One region of the Bacillus sp. VA13 genome, then DNA from elsewhere that is predicted to be linked to it. Evidence: riboswitches for the same ligand, from Rfam matches in the RefSeq annotation. Region 1 holds a riboswitch; each other region holds the start of a gene.
The links. Region 1 has a riboswitch for thiamine pyrophosphate ahead of thiU (HMP/thiamine ABC transporter substrate-binding protein ThiU). Riboswitches for the same ligand answer to the same signal wherever they lie in the genome.
Positions count from the first base shown of each region.

Region 2: it holds a riboswitch for thiamine pyrophosphate, as region 1 does, so the genes downstream of both, AC0C66_RS00390 (acetylornithine deacetylase) here and thiU (HMP/thiamine ABC transporter substrate-binding protein ThiU) in region 1, are expected to answer to the same signal.
Region 3: it holds a riboswitch for thiamine pyrophosphate, as region 1 does, so the genes downstream of both, AC0C66_RS15820 (nucleoside 2-deoxyribosyltransferase) here and thiU (HMP/thiamine ABC transporter substrate-binding protein ThiU) in region 1, are expected to answer to the same signal.
Region 4: it holds a riboswitch for thiamine pyrophosphate, as region 1 does, so the genes downstream of both, thiC (phosphomethylpyrimidine synthase ThiC) here and thiU (HMP/thiamine ABC transporter substrate-binding protein ThiU) in region 1, are expected to answer to the same signal.

Region 1 is NZ_JBVQPP010000003.1:190,792-194,469, reverse strand. Features, by position in the region: gene AC0C66_RS12870 (ABC transporter ATP-binding protein) at 1-530, opposite strand, end outside; gene AC0C66_RS12865 (ECF transporter S component) at 517-1,116, opposite strand; gene thiU (HMP/thiamine ABC transporter substrate-binding protein ThiU) at 1,118-1,720, opposite strand; TPP riboswitch at 1,816-1,927, opposite strand; gene ykoG (two-component system response regulator YkoG) at 2,029-2,715, shown strand; gene ykoH (two-component system sensor histidine kinase YkoH) at 2,719-3,678, shown strand, end outside.
Region 2 is NZ_JBVQPP010000001.1:73,064-76,741, forward strand. Features, by position in the region: gene sigG (RNA polymerase sporulation sigma factor SigG) at 1-526, shown strand, start outside; gene AC0C66_RS00385 (ABC transporter ATP-binding protein) at 677-1,471, shown strand; TPP riboswitch at 1,484-1,585, shown strand; gene AC0C66_RS00390 (acetylornithine deacetylase) at 1,673-2,953, shown strand; gene AC0C66_RS00395 (YlmC/YmxH family sporulation protein) at 3,036-3,281, shown strand; gene pgeF (peptidoglycan editing factor PgeF) at 3,443-3,678, shown strand, end outside.
Region 3 is NZ_JBVQPP010000004.1:98,685-102,362, forward strand. Features, by position in the region: gene AC0C66_RS15810 (class I SAM-dependent methyltransferase) at 1-371, opposite strand, end outside; gene AC0C66_RS15815 (thymidylate synthase) at 371-1,378, opposite strand; gene AC0C66_RS15820 (nucleoside 2-deoxyribosyltransferase) at 1,393-1,839, opposite strand; TPP riboswitch at 1,917-2,020, opposite strand; partial or broken gene AC0C66_RS15825 (ribonuclease YeeF family protein) at 2,438-3,678, shown strand, end outside.
Region 4 is NZ_JBVQPP010000003.1:626,782-630,459, reverse strand. Features, by position in the region: gene AC0C66_RS15170 (hypothetical protein) at 1-175, shown strand, start outside; gene AC0C66_RS15165 (spore coat protein) at 228-446, opposite strand; gene AC0C66_RS15160 (Type 1 glutamine amidotransferase-like domain-containing protein) at 604-1,296, shown strand; TPP riboswitch at 1,365-1,472, shown strand; gene thiC (phosphomethylpyrimidine synthase ThiC) at 1,604-3,376, shown strand; partial or broken gene AC0C66_RS15150 (FbpB family small basic protein) at 3,508-3,678, shown strand, end outside.

The sequences.
Region 1 (3,678 bases):
GAAGTTGGCTCATCTAACATAATAAGCTCAGGCTCCATCGCCAAAATACAGGCGAGAGCCACTTTTTGTTTTTGTCCTCCTGACAGTGCAGATATTGTTTTTTCTTTTAAATGGGTAATGCATAATTTTTCTAATACGGCATCAATCTTCTCCGCCATCTCTTCTTTCGGAACCTGCAGATTTTCTAGCCCAAAAGCGATTTCGTCCTCCACCGTCAGCATGCAAAACTGCTGATCCGGGTCCTGAAAGACGACCCCGGCATGCTGAGCAATTGTTTCGGAGGTTTCAGCACCAGTGACCGGCTTTTGAAATAAAAATACATGTCCGGACTGTATGCCGTCGCAAGCCTCCGGGTAAAGACCGTTTAAACAAAGGGCGAGCGAGCTTTTTCCGCACCCGCTCGGCCCTAACAATAAAGCGCATTCTCCTTTTTGAAGCTCAAACGAAATGTTTTGAAATACCGGTTTCTCGTCTTCTTCATAAGAGAAGCTGAGCTGGTCAACCGTCAGGAAGTCATCAAAGGCTTGCATGTTCTGATGCCTGCTTCCGTTTCTTTTTCAGTTCCTTTCCGAGTGCCATTCCGTTTAACACACCCGTATAAGCGAGAGAGTCACTGATCGCTTTTCCGAGCAGCCCCGCAAGCAACGCGCCGGAAATCAGACGGATGACAAGCATGATAAGAAGATAACCTGGTGAATAGGCTGCATAGCCAGAAACAAAGAGATCGTAGATAAAGCTGGCTACTGAAGATCCCATTCCTGCCAGCAGAAGTACAGGCAGAGAGTATACTTTCCAGCGTGTCGCGAGAAATACAGCCTCAGCCCCGAGACCTTGTACAATGCCGATGACGATGACCATCGGGCCAGACGGATTTCCCAGCAAGCATTCTACGAGAGCGGCAATGATTTCAGAAACTAGCGCCGCACCCGGTTTTCGAATAATGTACGCGGCGATGACAGAAACGATAAACCAAATGCCGTAAATCGGTTCATAGGCGATTGGCCCGAACATACCTGCAAGTACGTTTCCGAAATGCGTGAATAATAAATAAACAACGGCAAAAACGATACTGATAACGGACATGATGACAATTTCTTTTACTTTCCAGCTTTTCATTTTATCCCTGCTTTCTGTTTTTTCTTGATGGACTGTTAGCCGAGAGATTCACAGTCATGGTTACGTGGTTTGTTTGCTGTTCAGCCATGCGGAAAACGGCCTCCAGTGTTCTGAACACGTCATGCGCATCCCCGTCAAGCTCGCTCGCATAATGGACACCTTGTACGAAGGTGCCTTCTGCTTTCGCAATATCGACAGCTTCCATGATCAAGCCCATATAATCCGGCTCATTCATCGGATAAAGCGCAAATTGGCACGGCGCTTCCGCGTTTAGGCTTCGGACAGCATCTTCATTGACACGCTTATCGTTCGCGGAAAGATATGTATCTCCCTGTGTATCGCCCGGGCATCCGATGGAAAACGTGCCGTTCATGACGATGTGTTTTTCGCTGTTCGCCGCATAAAGATAAATGGCTTTGGCAGCGTCGAATACATGATCAATCGACCCGCGCAGAACTGTGCTGATATGGTCGGTTTTCGTCCAAACTTTAGATGTGTCTGTTTTTTTTAGCGCAGACTTGATCACACCGATAAAATCATCCGTCATCGGGTATAAAGAGAACCGAAACCCGGCAATTCTGCTTGTACCACAAATATGATCCATTTCTCCGACCTCCTGTTTTTTTGGTAAAATAAAAAACTGCATATCCTAAGGGAATATGCAGTCATAGATCGATTAAGCGCACAAAAAATACACCATTCGGTCAACCTGCACTTCCCCACGCTGGTATTATCCAGATCGGGTCATAAGGGATCAAAGCGCGTGTTTACGCGCTTTATCTCAGCCAAAACAGCACCCCTAGTGCTTTCCGTATACAATTTTTTATTTTGACATCATAATAGATGATAAGACTCATTTTGTAAACAATGAAATCATTTTTTTCATATAGGGACAGGAGAGGATGATCAAATTTGGAAAAAGGGCACATGTTAATTGTGGAAGATGAAGAGAAAATTGCCAGGGTGCTCCAGCTTGAATTGGAATATGAAGGATATAGCGTCACTATTAAACACGATGGCACAGAAGGACTGAATGCGGCCGCGGAAGGCGGGTATTCATTAGTGCTTCTTGATGTCATGCTTCCGGGACTTAGCGGCCTGGAAGTGCTGCGCCGCTTGAGAAAAACGGATCAGCAGACACCGGTCATTTTATTAACGGCACGCGACAGTATCCCTGATAAGGTAACAGGGCTGGACATCGGTGCGAATGATTATGTCACCAAGCCGTTTGAAATCGAGGAATTGCTTGCGAGAATCAGGGCGGCGCTGCGCCAAAATGGAACAAAAACAGAAGATATCTGCACCTTTCTTACATATGACGACTTGCGGGTGAACGAAAAAACCCGTGAAGTGAGACGCGGAGACAAAGAGGTGGAATTAACGCCCCGGGAATTTGATTTGCTCGTGTATATGCTGAAGCATCCGCAGCAAGTGCTGACACGGGAGCAGATTCTAAACTCGGTATGGGGATTTGATTATATCGGTGATACAAATGTCGTGGACGTCTACATCAGATACATTAGAAAAAAACTGGACTATCCTTACGAAAAACAGCTGATACATACCGTTCGCGGGGTCGGCTATACCATTAAGGGGTAAACGATGAAGCTGAAGACCAAGATTCATCTGTACACATCAATATCGCTGTTGATTTTATTAATTTTGGTCCATACCGCAGTCTATCTCATTTTTTCGTCCGCGCTGACCTCAAAGGATGCGGCCCGGCTTGCAGATGAGACGGATAACATTGCTGAAGCGCTGCATGCTGCTGAAACAGAAGGAGTGGCTTTGCAGGACATGCTGCAGGCCTATCTTCCAGCAAACGGCATGGTTCGTGTAGTGAATGGTGACCAAAAAGCCGTCATGACCATGACAAAAGAAAAAGGGTATAAAGATTTTCCACTCTCTTTTCACAGCGGGGAAACGGCAGATGTAAGGAAACATGACGGCAAACTGTTTGCTGAAGCTGCTGTTCCGGTTATTTGGACCGATGGGCAAGTGGTATCTCTTCAGCTGGTTGAAAGGCTGGAGAACACAGAAGAAAGTCTGTTTCTGCTGAAAATCATTTTAATCGCTGCAAGTGCTGCTGTTTGTATCGCTTCTTTTTTTGCCGGCAGCTTGCTGGCCCGCCATATCATCAATCCGATCAGACGATTAATGATGACGATGAAAGACATACAGCGGGAGAAAGCATTCAAAACGATTTCCTTGGAAGGACAGTCGCACGACGAGTTATATCAGATGGGGCTGACATTTAATGAGATGGCGATGATGCTGAAAGAGCATTACGATAAACAGCAGCAGTTCGTTCAAGATGCTTCACATGAATTGAAAACTCCGCTCACGATTATAGAAAGCTACAGCAGCCTGATGAAGCGGTGGGGGGCAAAAAAGCCGGAAGTGCTTGAGGAATCGATAGAAGCCATTCACTCAGAAGCGGTGCATATGAAAAAATTGACCAAACAGCTTCTGGCGCTGGCCAAAAGCCATAAAGAATTTGAGCTTGACCTGAAAACAATCGATCTGGTTAAAGTATCGCGCGCCGTCATGCAAACGCTCCAG
Region 2 (3,678 bases), on a different contig from region 1:
CCACAATGTTAAGTTTTCAACATACGCTGTACCTATGATTATCGGAGAGATCCGCAGGTATTTACGCGATAATAACCCGATCCGTGTCTCAAGATCACTCCGGGATATCGCTTATAAGGCACTTCAGGTAAGAGAGCGGTTAATCAGTGAGACAAGCAAGGAGCCGACTGCAGAAGACATCGCAAAAGTTCTTGAAGTACCGCATGAGGAAATCGTATTTGCGCTTGATGCCATCCAGGATCCGGTTTCTCTATTTGAACCGATCTATAACGACGGCGGAGACCCGATTTATGTGATGGATCAAATCAGTGATGAACGCAATAAAGATTCACAATGGATTGAAGAGCTGGCTTTAAAAGAGGGCATGAGAAGGCTGAATGATAGGGAAAAAATGATTTTGAGAAAGCGATTCTTCCAAGGGAAAACTCAAATGGAAGTAGCCGAGGAAATCGGGATTTCCCAAGCGCAGGTGTCCAGACTTGAAAAAGCGGCTATCAAACAAATGAATAAGAATATTCATCAATAATGAAAGAAAAGCCTTTAAAACGATTTTGTTTTAAAGGCTTTTCTATTGATTGCGGGCGGTTTACGTTTTGGAAAAAATAAGGTATCCTAGTTCGTGCAAAGTTTTATGAAAATTTAAATAATTATAAAGGCAGTAAAGAGGAGGACCACGATGATTTTGCAGCTTGACAATGTCTCACTAAAACGGAATGGAAAATGGATACTGAGAGATATTCATTGGAAGGTGGAAGAAAAGGAAAATTGGGTGCTTTACGGACTGAATGGCGCTGGAAAGACAGCGCTGTTAAATATGCTTTGCTCTTATTATTTTCCAACATCGGGCGAGATGCAGGTGCTTGGCCATGAATTTGGTAAAACGGAGCTTGGGGAGAAACTTAGACGGAAAATTGGCCTCGTCTCAGCGGCTCTTCAGCAAAAATTTTATCCGGCAGATTCGGCATTTGAAATTGCTTTGAGCGGAGCTTACGCTTCGATTGGATTATATGAAACACCAAGTGCAGAAATCAGGGAAAAAGCGATTGGTTTGTTAGAGGACTTGGGAGCAATTGAATATGCCGACCGCCGCTATGAAACCCTTTCTCAAGGAGAAAAACAAAGAGCCTTGATTGCAAGAGCGCTAATGGCTGATCCGGAGCTGCTGATACTGGACGAACCGGTCACAGGACTGGATTTTATTGCCCGGGAAAAGCTGTTAGACACGATTACATACATTGCAAATAAAGAAAATGCGCCATCGATCCTTTACGTGACTCATCATGCGGAAGAAATTTTGCCGATCTTTGACAAAGCCCTTTTGTTAAAACAGGGAGAGGTCTTTAAATCGGGAGAAATAAAGGAAATGCTTACTGATCAAATACTTTCCGCTTTTTTTGATACGCCAATCCATGTATTATGGAATCAGGATCGGCCGTTTTTAACAAGAGCCGAGCCGATAACGAATGCCTGACAAACACATATCGATTCATCCTAGGGGTGCTTTGCGAAGCTGAGAGAGACTTTGTCTTAACCCTTTTGACCTGATCTGGATCATGCCAGCGGAGGGAAGCGGTGAAAAAACGGAGTACATAGGACTCTGTTTGTTTTTATTAAGCCGTTTCATTACATTTGAAACGGCTTTTTTGATTTTAAAGAATAGGAGCGGATCACATTGAATCAACAAATAGACTCTCTGTTAACAAAGGTGGAAGATCAAAAGGAGGAGCTTATTCAGCTAGCAAAAACGCTGATGTCCTATAAAACACCTGCTCCGCCTGCAAGAAATACCGACGGCATTCAGTCCTGGATTGCTGGGTTTTTAAATGAAATGGGATTCTCGATCGATAAATGGGACGTGTACCCAGGAGATCCCAATGTTGTAGGTCTACTAAAGGGAACAGATTCAGCAGATTATCATAGCTTGATCATCAATGGCCATGTAGATGTGGCAGAGGCAAAAGAGGATGAGGAGTGGGAGCATGATCCGTTTCATCCAATTGAAAAAAACGGTCTCTTAATCGGGAGAGGTGCTTCTGATATGAAAGGCGGAATGGCGTGTGTGCTGTTTGCGGTGAAATTGATTCGTGAAGCCGACATTGAACTTCCCGGTGATTTGATTCTGCAATCGGTTATCGGGGAGGAAGTCGGAGAAGCCGGCACGCTTGAATGCTGCAAGAGGGGCTATCATGCTGATTTTGCAGTTGTCGCGGATACGAGCGATATGCATATTCAAGGTCAAGGCGGTGTCATTACAGGCTGGATTGAAATCAAAAGCAGTCAAACGTTTCATGATGGGACGAGGCGGAATATGATTCATGCAGGCGGAGGAACATTCGGAGCAAGCGCAATTGAAAAAATGGCAAAAATAATTGCGGGGCTCGGTGAACTGGAGCGTCACTGGTCTATCATGAAACGTTATCCCGGTTTTAAACCAGGCACAAATACGATTAACCCGGCTGTCATAGAAGGCGGCAGACATGCGGCTTTTATAGCTGACGAGTGCCGGCTGTGGATCACAGTCCATTTTTATCCGAATGAAACCCATGAACAAGTGGCAGCGGAAATAGAAGATTACATTAACCGGCTGAGTGACAGTGATATTTGGCTTAGGGAAAACCGCCCTGTCTTCAAGTGGGGAGGCTCATCTATGATTGAAGACAGAGGAGAAATTTTTCCGGCACTGGAAGTTGACCCTGGCCACCCAGGCGTCTCAGCGCTTACAGCGTCTCATCAGAAAGTAAAACGGGAGCGTCCGGTTATTGACGTTTCTCAATCTGTTACAGACGGAGGATGGCTGTATAATGCCGGCATTTCAAGCGTGATTTACGGACCTGGAGATCTTCACAATGCACACTCCGTGAACGAGGAGGTATCGATTGAGCAGCTGGTAGATTATACGAAAATTATGCTCAATTTTATCATCGGCTGGTGCAGCTGTAAAAAAGAACAGTGACCATGAAAATTTTTTCTTGCTGACAAGGTTCAGCCCGCCCGTTCATATACTTGAAAAAAGGACGGAAAAAGGACGTGATGGAATGATCAGCATTTCAGAATTTCAGGTGAAGGATGTCGTCAATGTCTCAAACGGAAAAAAGCTGGGGAGCATTGGTGATATAGATATCAATGTGACCACTGGCAAAATTCAGGCGATCATACTAGGAGGAAATGGGAAAGTTCTCGGATTTTTTGGAAAAGAAGAGGAATTGGTCATTCCATGGCGAAATATAGTAAAAATCGGGGAAGATGTAATCTTGGTCCGATTAAATGAACCGCATGCATAACCTGCTCGTCTGCCGCGGATTGGCAAATGCCGGAAGTCTGGATTCTTCCGGCACATTTCATTTAGAAATATGCAAATCGGCGCTCAACGAATGCAGAAAGATGTGGTAAAATAAGTGGGAAATTCCGCTTTTTTAAATGTTTGTCGAAAGGTTGGATCATCATGAATACATATCACCCATTCAGTCTTACCACACCCTCGACACTCATGATACAAGACTGGACACAAACGAATCAAAACAACAGAGAAGTCATTGCCGGATTTACTACGAAAAACGGCGGTGTCAGCCAAAAGCCTTTTGAATCGTTAAATACAGGATTGCACGTTCATGACAAAGATGCAGATGTAGTTAAAAATCGTGAATATATTGCCGATATGTTTAATATTGATTTGCAGTC
Region 3 (3,678 bases), on a different contig from region 1:
CTTTTGATACGTTGATCACTATCTGTATTAATAAAGACGTAACATGCCATAGCAGCATCAACTGAATGATCTGGTAAGAAGGAAAGATTATCATGTTCAATTAAATGATAGTCAACATGTGGATGTTTTCTTTTTGTCTTTGCTATATCCAACATCTTACTTGATTCATCTACTGCGATTACATTGCAATCTATTCTGTCAGCTAACCTATATGCTACCTTTCCGGGACCACAGCCAAAATCGAGCACCTTTTTAATATCCGCTTTATCAAATTTACGAAAAACATACTCAAAACCTAATGTTTGTTCTAAAACGTCGTTATAAGCATCGAATTTACCAGCAACACTGTCTTCTTTCCAAGAAGTTTTCATTAAATTTCCTCCTTTTGTTTAGTTGAGAAGTAATTAAACCACTTATTTCTAACAAAAAATTGATAAGTAGGAAGTAAGCCTTGAAATAGAGAAAGGTCCATATCTCGCTTATAAGCAATATGCTGATATATACTGAAAAGTAAAAGAACCTGTTCCCAATACTCAGGTAATTCTAGAGTTTCAATATCCTGCCTTGACAATGAAATTTGATCTTTTCTAAGCAAAGACTCATATTCTAAAACTGTTTCAATGAAAGGCCAATTATTCCCGGCAGGCATTTTAGGAAATTCAAAAGCCGAGGTATCATTATAATTTTTAGCTTCCTCAAGTACTGTTTTTGCCCATTCGTTGTCGGACTCGTAGATATGAATGGAACCAACATTATGGAAATATTCTCCGACTTCTAAATGAAGTTCTCTCGCCATTAATTCTTGCATAAATGTAAAAGAGAAAAGATCACTAATCATTCCTCGAAATGCATCATTTGCACGCATTACGGAAGACATATATAACTTGTTTTCTCTTATGAAAAATTGCAAACCGATTGTGCAAGAAACATCAATGTTTCCAGAAACGAAGAGTTCCGAGGCATCGAATATTTGAATAAATGCCCTTTTTGAATCAATGTCTTCTTGTGTCAAAAGATTTTTTATTCTATTCCATTGATTTAGTTTTGCGTTTCCAAATTCAAATATTTTAGGTCCATACGCAGTGCCTGTTAATGTTTTTTTATTCATTGAATATAAAGGCATTTTTTTATTGTAATAACTAATAAAATCTAAGTTGTTACTCCCCGACAAATACCATAAAACTTCAGCAAAATTAAACACGATATTTGTTTTTCTAGAGGGTAAGTAAGTGACACGTTCTACTGGATTTTCAAGGGTCAGATGATAGTTCAATTTTTCTTTGCTTTTTTGTCCACGCGGTGAATTCAAAAATTCAGGGTTGTGATAGATGTCATACAGTGTTTCCATATATGCTTCATGAAAAGTTCTCTTTCTCATTTAGATTCCACCTTTTATTTCATAAGGATACTTTTAATCTTTTGTAATAAATCATCGGTATCTTTAAAATTAATGTATTCAACATCAGCTACTACATTTAACCCTTGGATTAAGAATGCGTAATCTCTATCTTTTTCTAGTAATAACACTATCTTTTTTTTCAAGGCAGAAGCCCATCCAATTTCTATATGTGTTCCAGGAGAAGCCGGTGAGCCAGGAAAAGCTACAAAAAGGTCACAAGTGCTTATTTCATCAAAATCAATTTTAGTGCATTGTTGAGGTGTCATGAAATCTTTCCCCCATCCTTCTCGCTTGTGAGCATTATGAACTAACCATCCTTCATTTTCAAAAAAAGAAATTAAAGATTCCAACTTTCCCCTTTCTTGTAAGCTCATCAATCCAGTATTCTCGTCTACTAAACTTTTAAAAGGCCCTGCTAAAAAAACTTTTTTAGTTGTCACTTTAATATCATCCTTTCAAAATAAATAAAGCCACTTTCATATGGAAAGTGGCTTAAAAATAGATAAGATAAAAAATCTCTCTAATTTTCTCACTTCCCTACGCTGGTGTTAACCAAATCAGGTTCAAAGGGTCAGGACTTGTGTCTCTTCTCAGCTTCTAAAAGCTCCCCCAGTGTATAAAATATAAATATTTACTTTCATCCTAAACTATTCCATATCATTAGTCAAACAATGATTGATAAGCGTTGAACCCTGCGTATCAGCCGAAAAATGTTTTTTGAAAGTTACCACGACTTGCATTTGATGGCAAGTCATAGAGCTTAAAAAAGGAAAGCATAAAAATCCCCTATTTCTAGTGTGGTTAAAAAATGACCTGAACATTGCAAATTTATAGCCTTAGTTATGAAAGCTTATGTTCATTACACTTTCTAACTTCACTTTACGTTAATATAATTGGTGAGCAAAAAATACCCTACTTCTGGACTTTTCCAAATCGCATTATGATCAAATGATTTAACATTCGTAAATACAATTTTTGAAACCTTCATATCTATTCCATGGTAATATTTGGATATAAACTTGCTGAAAGGATTGGACAATGAAGGTATTTGAAGCTAAGTCTTTGTTATCTGAAGCTGAAAACCGAGCAAAAGATTATAAAGAATTGAAAAATCAAATGATTAAACTATGAAAAGCATTTAAGGCTGTTGCTGATCTGGATGACAGTAAGTTGTCTGGCAAGGGAGCAAACAATATCAAAGCATTTTATCACGATCATGTGGGTGTTACTGATCAATGGATTGATTTAATTGAAATGAAGATCGCTTTCCTTACTAGTATCTCCGGTGTTTTAGAAGATGCCAGCTTATCTGATGCATATATCGAGGAATCCTTCTTAGAACATGAATTAGCAAACGCATATAAAAAATCAAAATCAATTATGTCTGAGCAGAAGAAAGCAATGAAAGATATTCTGAATGACATCGATGACATTCTTCCACTTGATTTATTTTCAACAGAGACTTTTAAGGATGAGCTCTCTTCTAACGAAAACAAACGGAAAAAGACTGTTGATAAAATAGGCGATGTGGACGAAAACTTAAAAACTGAATATGCAATAACTGAACCTAACGAACAATTCATTAAAGCAGACTTTCAAAAGTTACAGGAATCAACAGGTAAGGGCAAGAATGCTACACCCCTTCACTATAATGCCAAGGCATATCGTGAGAGCGATATACATAAGAAAAAAAGCGATATCGAGAAGCAGTCTGAAGCTTATTTGAAGATTAAAAAAGAAGAAGCTAAAAAACGCGAAATAAAAGATTTGAAAAAACAGCTTGTAAAGGTAACAGATCCAGACGAGTATTTAAAAATTGCGAAGAAAATAGGATACGAGAATTTGGAACCTGACCAGCAAGTTTATTTTCGCCAACTCGAAGAACTCCAACAAAAAGCTGAAATTGGAAAAGGTATTGCAGTGGGAATGTATGAAGCAGGTAAAGATACAGTGATGGGTCTCTATCAACTTGCAAGACACCCGATTGAATCGCTTTCTGGAACTGTGAACGCAGCCTTACATCCAATCGATACTTATAAGATCATAGCAAAAGACATAGAAGACACATTTCAACGTGATATGATTAATGGAGATAGCTACAGCAGAGCAAAATGGGTTTCCTATGTAGGCAGTACGGTTGTCCTTGCAATAGTTGGTTCAAAGGGTATTGATAAAGTATCCAAAGTTGCAAAAGCCGGTTCAAAAGTTGCTGCAACTAAGACACTTGAAGTATCAAAAGCAGGAATAAAAAAAGGTATTGAATACGTTAAAATACCAAA
Region 4 (3,678 bases), 440 kb from region 1:
TGATGAATTACACAGAATGTTTTTGGCTGGTGAGCTGCAAATCACGGTAGAGGAGGATATAAACAATATTTCCGAAAGGCTTAGAAACGGTGATCTCAGTTTAGACCGATTAAGCGGTGAAGACGCGTTTATAAAAGAAACGGTAAACGAGGCTTTAAGAAGAGTGGAGCAATAAAAGGGAGAGACGGGATCTGAAAGATGAGATTCCGTCTTTTTTTGTGACTTTGTTACAGTTCTCTGCAAGATAAAAGCAAATCGATTTGAAATGGCTTACTCAGGAGCCAGCCTTTTTCCATCAGAAGTTCAGATAGTTCCCCATGCAGATGAACAGCTGCATCTAATTGATCATGCAACGCTGTTCGGAGGTCGGGGTTTGCAGTTTCCGTTATTGCGACAGTGTACTTTTTAATGATGATTTGTATTGTCGTTAAGCAATCAAGAATCATTATAGGTATGATTGGGGTTGAAAAATCGTTCAATGCCTTCACCGCCTGTTAGTGGGTTTTATCTTTTAGATCTTCCTATTGAGAAGTATTTAGCCTTGTTTCATGGATTTATACAAAATGCTATAATGATTAACAAATTTTTTCGGGGAGTGGGATGATGAAACAGATTATTGCGATGGGCGGCGGGGGTTTTTCGATGGAACCGGAAAATTTGTCCCTCGATCAATATATCATCAATCAATCGGGACGGAAGTCGCCTCGCATTTGTTTTTTGCCGACGGCGAGCGGTGATTCCCAAAACTATATTCAGCGGTTTTATCATGCTTTTCAAACACTGGATTGTGTGCCGTCTCATTTATCCTTATTTAAGCCGCCGACAACAGACTTCATTTCTTTTGTTATGGAAAAGGACGTGATTTATGTTGGCGGGGGAAATACGCGGAATATGCTTGTGCTGTGGAAGGAATGGGGGCTGGATCTTATTCTCAGAGAGGCATGGAAGAACGGGGTGATTTTAGCTGGATTAAGTGCCGGTGCGATCTGCTGGTTTGAAGAAGGAGTGACAGATTCGGCAGGACCGCTGACAAGTATGAAAAGTTTAGGTTTTTTGCAAGGGAGCTTTTGTCCTCATTATGACGGTGAAAAGAACCGGAGGCCGATATACCATCAGTTGATATCTAACGAATTCTTGTGCGATGGCTATGCGGCGGACGATGGAGCGGCTCTCCATTTCATAAATGATCAGCTGTTTCAGACTGTGAGTTCAAGACCGGGTGCAAAGGCATATCGGGTGATGAGGGGTGAACATGAGATTTCTGAAATCCCGCTGCGGGCCAAATATTTGGGTTGAATTAGCTGAATATTTTCTATATTCCTCTTTTTTTTCGATTGGTTTTATGTTAAGATGAGTCCGAAATCAATAGTTACTGGGGGTGCCCGTTTTCGGGCTGAGAGAGAAGGTAAGCTTCTTAACCCTTTGGACCTGATCTGGTTCGTACCAGCGTGGGGAAGTAGAGGAATTGTTTTTATTATTGTCGTGCTGGGCAATAATATGTTTCTTTCTGACTGTAACCGGGTTCATTCACTTGAATCCGGTTTTTTGTGCTGGTTATGGGCTTGATTTTGTCCTTTCAAACGAGAGAGGGGAAGGATCAATGATGCAAAACGATTCAGTGCAGCAAGCCAACATTTCCATTATGTCGAGTTTTTCGGGGAGTAAGAAAATATACGTGGAGGGTTCTTCCTCGGACATCCAAGTGCCGATGAGGGAAATCGCCTTAAGTCCGACGACAGGATCGTTCGGCGAAGAGGAAAACGCGCCTGTGCGTGTCTATGATACAAGCGGACCGTATACGGACCCTGATGTGACCATTAATATTCAAGAAGGATTAAAGCCGCTCCGCCAAAAATGGATCACAGAGCGTAACGATGTGGAAGAATATGAAGGACGGACTATAAAACCAGAAGATAACGGTTATAAAAAGGCAATCCCAAACATAAGCTACCCAGAACTAAAGCGGAAACCGCTGCGGGCGAAAGCGGGTCAAAATGTCACCCAAATGCATTATGCTAAAAAGGGGATCATTACACCTGAGATGGAGTTTATCGCCATTCGCGAGCATGTATCTCCCGAATTTGTCAGAGATGAGGTAGCAAGCGGCCGGGCGATCATTCCTTCAAATATTAATCACCCTGAAAGTGAACCGATGATTATTGGCCGGAATTTCCATGTGAAGATTAATGCGAATATCGGGAATTCAGCGGTTACGTCATCAATTGAAGAAGAAGTGGAAAAAATGACGTGGGCCATCCGCTGGGGAGCGGATACGATGATGGATCTATCTACCGGTAAAGATATTCATACGACGCGTGAATGGATTATTCGCAATTGCCCTGTGCCTGTGGGAACTGTTCCGATTTATCAGGCGCTTGAAAAAGTAAACGGCGTAGCGGAGCATTTAACGTGGGAGATTTACCGTGATACGCTGATCGAGCAGGCAGAGCAGGGAGTGGATTATTTTACGATTCACGCGGGTGTTTTGTTGCGGTATGTCCCGCTAACCGCCAAACGGACAACAGGAATCGTGTCACGCGGGGGAGCGATTATGGCACAGTGGTGTCTGGCCCATCATCAGGAAAGCTTTTTGTATACTCATTTTGAAGAAATCTGTGAAATCATGAAAACGTATGATATTGCTTTTTCTCTTGGGGACGGGCTTCGCCCCGGATCAATCGCTGATGCCAATGACGAAGCGCAATTTGCTGAATTAGAGACCCTCGGAGAACTGACGCAAATTGCCTGGAAGCATGATGTTCAGGTGATGATTGAGGGACCGGGGCATGTGCCGATGCATAAAATCAAAGAGAACGTCGATAAACAAATGGACATTTGCAAAGAAGCGCCTTTTTACACATTGGGGCCGCTGACGACAGATATTGCGCCGGGCTATGACCATATTACTTCAGCGATCGGAGCGGCGATGATCGGCTGGTATGGGACAGCAATGCTTTGTTATGTAACGCCGAAGGAGCATTTGGGGCTGCCAAACCGTGATGATGTTCGTGAAGGGGTCATTACATATAAAATTGCTGCGCACGCAGCAGATCTTGCAAAAGGGCATCCCGGAGCGCAAATACGGGATGATGCGTTATCGAAAGCCCGCTTTGAATTCCGTTGGCGAGACCAGTTTAATTTATCTCTTGATCCAGAAAGAGCGCTTGAATATCATGATGAAACACTGCCGGCAGAAGGAGCAAAAACCGCTCACTTTTGTTCAATGTGCGGGCCGAAGTTTTGCAGCATGAGAATTTCTCAGGATATTCGGGATTATGCGAAGGATAAAAAGCTTAGTGAATGGGATGCCATTCAAGAGGGAATGAAAGAAAAAGCTGAAGAATTTGTGAATCAAGGCAGCAAGCTGTATAAATAATAGATTGACAGGCGAAATGGAATACGTTTTAATATAGCTAATAAATATTACCAGCATTTGCTGATCGGGACACCGAAGGCTCTTATCTTTTAGATAAGGGCCTTTTTTGTATGAAAAAGGAGGGATCATTGATGGGAATCAAAAAAGAGAAGGGGAGAAAACGATTTAGGAAGCGAAAAATATATGGGAATCAGATTTTGCCGCTTGATCTTCTGATTGAAAAAAATAAACGAGAGATTATGAACAGCGCGGAGCTTATGGAGGAAATTTATATGAAGATTGATAAGAAGCATACGGCAGTG